Regions from separate parts of the Streptomyces sp. NPDC127595 genome, predicted to be linked through region 1. Evidence: predicted binding sites of a transcription regulator. Region 1 holds the regulator's gene; the other holds the start of a gene.

Region 1 (4,412 bases):
AGCGGATTCTTCTTGAGCTGCGGCTTCGGGAGGGGTGTCCCTTGTCGCTGCTCCGGCCGGAGGGGTTGTCCGCGTCTCGGCGGGCGCTGTCCGAGGGGCTGCTGGAGGACGGGCCCTACGACGCCGGTCGTGCCGTTCTCACGTTGCGGGGGCGGTTGTTGGCGGATGCGGTGGTGCGGGATCTGGTGGACTGAGGTGGGGTTTTTCGCCCCCTCCGCCCCTGCCCGTCCCTTGTTTCTGGGGGCTGCCGCCCCCAGACCCCGCTGCCGCCCCCAGACTCCGCTGTCGCGCTGAACGCGCTCGTCCCCAAACGCCGGACGGGCTGAAACTCTCCAGCCGCGGCCGGAGAAATCCTCAGCCCCGCCGGGCGAGAAAACACCCTGCGGCTCACTCCGGCGCCGTCACGAAATCGATCAACTCCTCCACCCTGCCCAGGAGTTCCGGCTCCAGGTCCTTGTAGGAGCGGACCCGGGACAGGATGTGCTGCCAGGCCGCTCCGGTGTTCTCGGGCCAGCCAAGGGCGCGGCAGACGCCGGTTTTCCAGTCCTGGCCGTGGGGGACGCGAGGCCAGGCAGGGATGCCGACGGAGGACGGTTTCACGGCCTCCCAGATGTCGATGTAGGGGTGGCCGACGACCAGGGCGTGGGCGCTGGTGACCGCGTCGGCGATGCGGGATTCCTTGGTGCCGGGGACCAGGTGGTCGACGAGGACGCCGAGGCGGGCGTCCGGGCCCGGGGCGAAGTCGGCGACGATCGCGGGCAGGTCGTCGATGCCCTCCAGGTACTCGACGACGACGCCCTCGATGCGCAGGTCGTCGCCCCAGACGCGTTCGACCAGCTCGGCGTCATGCCGGCCCTCCACATAGATCCGCCCGGCCCGCGCCACCCGCGCCCGCGCGCCCGGCACCGCGACCGAACCGGAGGCGGTGCGGGAGGGACGTACGGGCGCACCCGCCGCCGGGCGGACCAGCGTCACCACCTTGCCCTCCAGGAGGAAACCGCGCGGCTCCAGCGGGAACACCCGGTGCTTGCCGAAGCGGTCCTCCAGCGTCACCGTGCCCGCCTCGCAGCGGATCACCGCGCCGCAGAAGCCGGTGCCGGGCTCCTCGACCACCAGCCCGGGGTCCGCGGGGACCTCCGGCACGGGCTTGGGCTTCTTCCACGGCGGGGTCAGGTCCGGAGAGTACTGGCGCATTCGGATGACGATAGGAGAAGCCGGGCCCCCGTGTCGTACGGCCTCCTACGACACGCCGAAACGGCCCGCCAGCGTGTCCCGTTGGGCCCGGACAAACGCCGCATTCACCACCGCTCCGTGACCGGGTACGTACACCGAGTCCTCCCCGCCCAGATCGAGCAGACGGTCCAGCGCGGCCGGCCAGTTGGAGGGGGCGGCGTCGGGGCCCGCCTGGGGTTCGCCGGATTCCTCCACCAGGTCGCCGCAGAAGACGACGGCGGGCCGTGACGGCGATCCTGGGATCAGGACCACCAGGTCGTGGGCGGTGTGGCCGGGGCCGACGTTCGCGAGGAGGACCTGGGTGCCGCCGCCCAGGTCCAGGGTCCACTCGCCGGACACCTGGTGGCGGGGGCGGACCAGCAGATCGGCGGCCTCGGCCGCCTCCAGCGGGTCCAGGCCGTTGCGTACGGCGTCCACGCGCAGTTCCTCACGGCCGTGCGCCAGGACGGTGTCCAGGCCGGCCGCCCCGAACACCTCCACGCCCGCGAAGGCGGCCGCGCCGAACACGTGGTCGAAGTGTGCGTGGGTGAGCGCGAGATGCGTCACGCGGGGGTCGCTGCCGGGTGGCCTCCGCGTCCCGGGAGTCGGCCGCGTGTCCTCGCCGGTCTCGCCGAGCAGCCTCCGTGCCTCGGAACGCAACCGCGCGCCCTCCCGCAGGCTCGACCCCGCGTCGATCAGCAGGGCGGCTCCCTCGCCGACCACCAGCCCGACCGTGCAGTCCCAGCCAGGAAGCCGCCGCCGTCCGACCCGCGGCGCGAGCCTCTCCCACCCCGCCTCTTCCCAAGTCACGCTCATGGGCAGACGCTAACGGCGAGCACGCTGTCGGCACGACCGCGCGGGGCCCGCCCTTGCCGGGGGCGTACCTCCCCGCCGTACACTGGCCGGGGAACGCTGGCACTCGCACGCGCTGAGTGCCAGGGGGAGATTCCGGGAGACCATGGCGACGACATCTGGAGGTGTGCGCGATGCTCAGCGAACGCAGGCTCGAAGTGCTGCGCGCCATCGTCCAGGACTACGTGGGGACGGAGGAGCCGGTCGGCTCCAAGGCCCTCACCGAGCGGCACCGGCTGGGGGTCTCCCCGGCGACGGTCCGCAACGACATGGCCGCCCTGGAGGACGAGGGGTACATCGCCCAGCCGCACACCAGCGCCGGGCGCATCCCCACCGACAAGGGCTACCGGCTCTTCGTCGACAAGCTCGCGGGCGTCAAGCCGATGACCGCGCCCGAGCGGCGGGCCATCCAGAACTTCCTCGACGGCGCCGTCGACCTCGACGATGTGGTGGGGCGTACGGTGCGGCTGCTCGCGCAGCTCACGCGGCAGGTCGCCGTCGTGCAGTACCCGTCCCTCACGCGGTCGACCGTGCGGCACGTCGAGCTGCTGTCGCTGGCTCCGGCCCGCGTCATGCTCGTCCTGATCACGGACACCGGCCGGGTCGAGCAGCGCTTGATCGACTGCCCGGCGCCGTTCGGGGAGACGTCTCTCGCGGATCTGCGCGCGCGGCTCAACAGCCGGGTCGCGGGGCGGCGGTTTTCGGACGTTCCGCAACTGGTGCAGGACCTGCCCGACGCCTTCGAGGCGGAGGACCGCGGTACGGTCACGACGGTGCTCTCCACCCTGCTGGAAGCGCTCGTCGAGCAGACCGAGGAGCGGCTGATGATCGGCGGCACCGCCAATCTCACCCGCTTCGGACATGACTTCCCTCTCACCATCCGGCCCGTACTCGAAGCGCTGGAGGAGCAGGTCGTGCTCCTCAAGTTGCTTGGTGAGGCCGGGGATTCGGGCATGACCGTACGGATCGGTCACGAGAACGCGTATGAGGGACTCAACTCCACGTCCGTCGTCTCCGTCGGCTACGGTTCGGGCGACGAGGCAGTAGCGAAACTCGGCGTGGTCGGACCGACCCGCATGGATTACCCCGGCACGATGGGAGCGGTACGAGCGGTGGCACGGTACGTCGGACAGATCCTGGCGGAGTCTTAGGGTGGCCACGGACTACTACGCCGTGCTCGGCGTGCGCCGCGACGCGTCCCAGGACGAGATCAAGAAGGCGTTCAGGAGGCTCGCGCGCGAGCTGCACCCGGACGTCAATCCCGATCCGAAGACGCAGGAGCGCTTCAAGGAGATCAACGCCGCCTACGAGGTGTTGTCGGACCCGCAGAAGAAGCAGGTCTACGACCTCGGCGGCGACCCGCTGTCCCAGGCGGGCGGCGCGGGCGGCCCCGGTGGCTTCGGCGCCGGCGGCTTCGGGAACTTCTCGGACATCATGGACGCCTTCTTCGGTACGGCGTCGCAGCGTGGCCCCCGGTCGCGTACGCGCCGTGGCCAGGACGCCATGATCCGGCTGGAGATCGAGCTCGACGAGGCGGCCTTCGGTACCACGAAGGACATCCAGGTCGACACGGCCGTCGTCTGCGCCACCTGTAACGGCGAGGGCGCGGCGCCGGGGACCTCGGCGCAGACCTGTGACATGTGCCGCGGTCGAGGTGAGGTCTCGCAGGTCACCCGGTCCTTCCTCGGCCAGGTCATGACCTCGCGGCCCTGCCCGCAGTGCCAGGGCTTCGGAACCGTCGTCCCCACCCCGTGCCCGGAATGCGCGGGCGACGGCCGTGTCCGGTCACGTCGGACGCTGACCGTCAAGATCCCGGCCGGTGTCGACAACGGCACCCGGATCCAGCTCGCGGGCGAGGGCGAGGTGGGCCCCGGCGGCGGCCCCGCCGGCGACCTGTACGTCGAGATCCACGAGCTCCCGCACGCCACCTTCCAGCGGCGCGGCGACGACCTGCACTGCACGGTCACCATCCCGATGACCGCGGCGGCCCTCGGTACCAAGGTGCCGCTGGAGACGCTCGACGGCATGGAGGAGATCGACATCCGTCCCGGCACGCAGTCCGGGCAGTCGGTCCCGCTGCACGGGCGCGGCATCACGCATCTGCGGGGCGGCGGGCGCGGTGACCTCATCGTGCACGTCGAGGTGATGACGCCGTCGAAGCTGGACGCCGAGCAGGAGCGTCTGCTGCGCGAGCTGGCCGTGCTGCGCGGCGAGGAGCGGCCCATCGGGCAGTTCCAGCCGGGACAGCAGGGGCTCTTCTCGCGGCTCAAGGACGCGTTCAACGGCCGCTGAGGACCGTCCGCCGGGCCTCTGAAGTGGGCCTTCTCGACCAGGGTCGGACCGGCCCT
Region 2 (4,412 bases), on a different contig from region 1:
ACGCACAGCGTCGTCGGCAAGGACCGGTCCGACGCCAGGCACTTCATCGAGATCGTGGAGTTCCCGTCGTACGAGGAAGCGATGGCGAACTCGAATCTTCCCGAGACGGACAAGATCTTCCGGGAGATGGTGGCGCTCTGCGACGAGATGCCGACGTTCACGGATCTCGATGTGGTGCGCGACGAGTGGCTCTACAAGGCCAGCGTCCGCAATTTCTACGGGCTGGCCGCCGGCAAGGGCAGGTTGCCCTCGTGGGACGAGGTCATCGCGGAGAACTACCACGACCACGATCCGTCCAACGAGCAGGACGTGATCGGCCTGGACGCGGTGCGCCGCGAGGTGGAGATGTGGCGGTCCGGCTTCGACTTCACGTTCACCATCGAGGACCAGCTCGCCGACGGCGACCGGGTCTGTACGCGCTGGACCTGGAACGGCACCCACACGGGCGACTTCATGGGAATCCCGGCCAGCGGCAAGCAGGTCACCATGACCGGCACGACCATCCACCGGTGCACCGATGACGGCAGGATCGCCGAGGGCTGGTGGCAGTACGACAGGCTGGGGCTGATGGCGCAGCTCGGGGCGCTGGATTCGCTGGAGCAGTAGCCGTAGCCGTAGCCGTAGCCGGCAGTGCACGGGAAAGGCCCCCGTTCCCGGCGGGAACGAGGGCTTTCTCGGAAGCTGGTGCCTCAGTGGCTGGTGCCTCAGTGCGAGTGGCCGTGACCGTGGCCGTGGCCCGCGTCGCCCTCTTCCTCGGCCGGCTTCTCGACGACCAGGGTCTCGGTCGTGAGGAGCAGGGAGGCGATGGAGGCGGCGTTCTCCAGGGCGGAGCGCGTGACCTTGACCGGGTCGATGACGCCGGCCTTCACCAGGTCGCCGTACTCGCCGGTGGCGGCGTTGAAGCCCTGGCCCTTGTCGAGCTCGGCGACCTTGGAGGTGATGACGTAACCCTCCAGGCCGGCGTTCTCGGCGATCCAGCGCAGCGGCTCGACGGCGGCCTTGCGGACGACCGCGACACCCGTGGCCTCGTCGCCGGTCTTGCCGAGGTTGCCCTCAAGGACCTTGACGGCGTGGACGAGCGCGGAGCCGCCACCGGAGACGATGCCCTCCTCGACCGCGGCGCGGGTCGCGGAGATGGCGTCCTCCAGACGGTGCTTCTTCTCCTTGAGCTCCACCTCGGTGGCGGCGCCGACCTTGATCACGCACACGCCGCCGGCCAGCTTCGCGAGGCGCTCCTGGAGCTTCTCGCGGTCCCAGTCGGAGTCGGTGTTCTCGATCTCGGCCTTGATCTGGTTGACGCGGCCGACGACCTCGGAGGAGTCGCCGCCACCGTCGACGACGGTCGTGTCGTCCTTGGTGACCGTGACACGGCGGGCGGTGCCCAGCACGTCCAGGCCGATCTGGTCGAGCTTGAGGCCGACCTCCTCGGCGACGACCTGACCGCCGGTGAGGGTGGCGAGGTCGCCCAGCATGGCCTTGCGGCGGTCACCGAAGCCCGGAGCCTTCACCGCGACGGCGTTGAAGGTGCCGCGGATCTTGTTCACGACCAGGGTCGACAGGGCCTCGCCCTCGACGTCCTCGGCGATGATCAGCAGCGGCTTCGAGGCGTTGGCCTGGATGACCTTCTCCAGCAGCGGCAGGAGGTCCTGGATGGAGGAGATCTTGCCCTGGTGGATGAGGATGTACGGGTCCTCGAGGACGGCCTCCATGCGCTCCTGGTCCGTCACGAAGTACGGCGACAGGTAGCCCTTGTCGAAAGCCATGCCCTCGGTGAAGTCCAGCTCCAGACCGAAGGTGTTGGACTCCTCGACGGTGATGACACCGTCCTTGCCGACCTTGTCCATCGCCTCGGCGATGAGCTCGCCGACCTGGCTGTCCTGGGCGGACAGACCGGCGACGGCCGCGATGTCGGCCTTGTCCTCGATCGGACGGGCGGTCGCGAGGAGCTCCTCGGACACAGCCTTGACGGCGGCGTCGATGCCCTTCTTGAGGAGGGCGGGGGACGCGCCGGCGGCGACGTTCTTGAGGCCCTCGCGGACGAGTGCCTGGGCGAGCACGGTGGCGGTGGTCGTACCGTCACCCGCGATGTCGTTGGTCTTGGTCGCCACCTCCTTCACCAGCTGGGCACCGAGGTTCTCGTACGGGTCGTCGAGCTCGACCTCGCGCGCGATGGTGACGCCGTCGTTGGTGATGGTGGGAGCGCCGAACTTCTTGTCGATGACGACGTTGCGGCCCTTGGGGCCGATCGTCACCTTGACCGTGTCGGCAAGCTTGTTGACGCCGCGCTCGAGGGCGCGACGGGCGTCCTCGTCGAACTTCAGGATCTTCGCCATGGGAGCGATTCAGCCCTCTCGAAACTCTGGAAAATCTGGGGAGAACGAACGGCGCCCCCGACGCCCGGCTACTTGTGGTCGCGGGGGGCCAGGGGCGCAGTTCACTGCAGAACCGGTTGGGTACCGGGGTGAATTACTTCTCGATGATCGCGAGCACGTCGCGAGCCGAGAGGACGAGGTACTCCTCGCCGTTGTACTTCACCTCGGTGCCGCCGTACTTGCTGTACAGCACGATGTCGCCGACGGCGACGTCGAGCGGAAGACGGTTACCGTCCTCGAAACGGCCCGGGCCCACGGCAAGGACGACGCCCTCCTGGGGCTTCTCCTTCGCGGTGTCCGGGATGACCAGGCCAGAGGCCGTGGTCTGCTCGGCTTCGAGCGGCTGGACCACAATGCGGTCCTCGAGCGGCTTGATGGCAACCTTGGAGCTGGTGGTCGTCACGATCCGACCTCCCCCTTCGGAGATCTCACGGGGTTAACTGTCTGAGGTGGCGACCAGGTGGACCCGTCGTCGCGGGAGCCGGATCTACCTGTCGTCATTGGCACTCTCCAGGGGGGAGTGCCAGACCCGAGACTATGACCGCGATTAGCACTCGGTCAAGCGGAGTGCCAACGCGGCGCCCATGAGCCCGTGAAATCGGGGGCGTGCGAAGTGTCAGAGGTAGTCCTCAAGCCGGGCCGCCGTGAACCCCTCCGCCTGCACCCGGCGCAGCAGGGCGAGCGTCCCCTCCGTGAGATTCGGGGAGTCGAAGCCGGACAGGATGTCGCCGGTCCGCAGCGGGCCGTCGCCGGTGTCCCGCCCCCGTACGACGGCCGCGATCCCGCAGTCCGCGGCGGCGCGCAGTGTGGTGGTGTCGTACGTCCCGTACGGGGGCCGCAGGAAGCGGGGGCGGATGCCGAAGCGCTGCTTGAGCTTGTCCTGCTGGCCGCAGATCTCGGCGCGCTGGCCGGCGTACGGCAGGCCGCGCAGGGAGGGGTGGTCGAGGGTGTGGTTCTGCACGGTCGCGCCGACCGCGCGCAGCCGCGCGAAGTGCCCGTACCCCGGCCCGACCACGCTGTCCGTGAGGAACATGCTGACCGGCAGCCGCAGTTCACGGACCATGTCCACGAACCGCGGATCCCGCTCGGCACCGTCGTCGTACGTCAGGAAGACCACCTTGTCGCGGGTGGGCACGCGGTCCACGACCGGCGCGAGGCCCGGGCCCGCGGCGGGAGCGGTGGCCCGGGCGGACGGTTTCGGCGCGGGGGCGAGCGGCGCGGACAGGCCCCAGCGGCGGTACGTCGCCAGGGTGGGCCCCTGCGAGCGCGCCTTGCTCACCTCGTGCGCCGCCTTCTTTCCCAGCCGTTCGATCGGGTCGACGGCCTGGGCGCAGCCGGACAGCAGCACGGAGGCGAGCAGCCCGGCGACGAGCCCGCGGGGCCGGAGTCTCACAAGTAGTCCTCGAGGCGGGCCACCGCGTACCCCTTGTCGGTCACCATCTTCATGAAGCGGCGGACCATGTCGGGCATCGTGCCCTTCCAGTCCTCCTTGCCGCGGAAGTGGGTGAGGACGATGTCGCCGGGGTGCAGATCGCGGTCCCACTCGCGGTAGTCCCAGTGGTCGACGAAGATCTCCTCGTTCCACAGCGGGGCGGCCTTGATGCCGCAGGACTTGGCGGCGCGCAGGGTGTCCTCGTTGTAGTTGCCGTACGGCGGCCGGAAGAGCGTCGGGCGCTTGCCGAACTGCTTCTTCATCACGTCCTGCATGCCGCAGATCTCGCGCTTCTGCTGCGCGTAGGAAAGTCCGGGCAGGTAGGGGTGATGGAGGGTGTGGTTGTTGAGTACGACGCCACGGTCGCGCATCTTGCGGAAGTACCCGTAGTCCTCCTTGACCAGGTAGTCGCTGAGGAAGGCGGTGTACGGGATCTTCAGGTCGCTCATCATCCGCAGGAAGGCGGGGTCCTTCTCGGCGCCGTCGTCGATGGTGAGGAAGACGACCTTGTGCTTGGTGGGGATGGTGGTGAAGACGGGCGGCAGATCCTCCCCGTCCTCGACCTCGAAGCCGTCGCGGAACTCGATGACCGGCTTCTTGGCCGGGGG

Evidence for each region. The regulator HrcA, encoded in region 1, represses chaperone genes, less so after heat shock. The targets are predictions, from matches to a motif close to TTNGCACTCNGNNNNNCNGAGTGCNAA.
Region 2: a site for HrcA is predicted at 2,920-2,946, ahead of groES (co-chaperone GroES). Genes of this name have one in related genera too.

What each region holds. Positions count from the first base shown of each region.
Region 1 is NZ_JBHXWK010000005.1:54,802-59,213, reverse strand. Features, by position in the region: gene hemW (radical SAM family heme chaperone HemW) at 1-194, shown strand, start outside; gene ACFVKT_RS17320 (DUF3097 domain-containing protein) at 388-1,194, opposite strand; gene ACFVKT_RS17315 (MBL fold metallo-hydrolase) at 1,240-2,028, opposite strand; gene hrcA (heat-inducible transcriptional repressor HrcA) at 2,199-3,215, shown strand; gene dnaJ (molecular chaperone DnaJ) at 3,217-4,356, shown strand.
Region 2 is NZ_JBHXWK010000010.1:206,537-210,948, forward strand. Features, by position in the region: gene ACFVKT_RS29365 (ester cyclase) at 1-606, shown strand, start outside; gene groL (chaperonin GroEL) at 705-2,333, opposite strand; gene groES (co-chaperone GroES) at 2,467-2,775, opposite strand; gene ACFVKT_RS29380 (polysaccharide deacetylase family protein) at 2,989-3,765, opposite strand; gene ACFVKT_RS29385 (polysaccharide deacetylase family protein) at 3,762-4,412, opposite strand, start outside.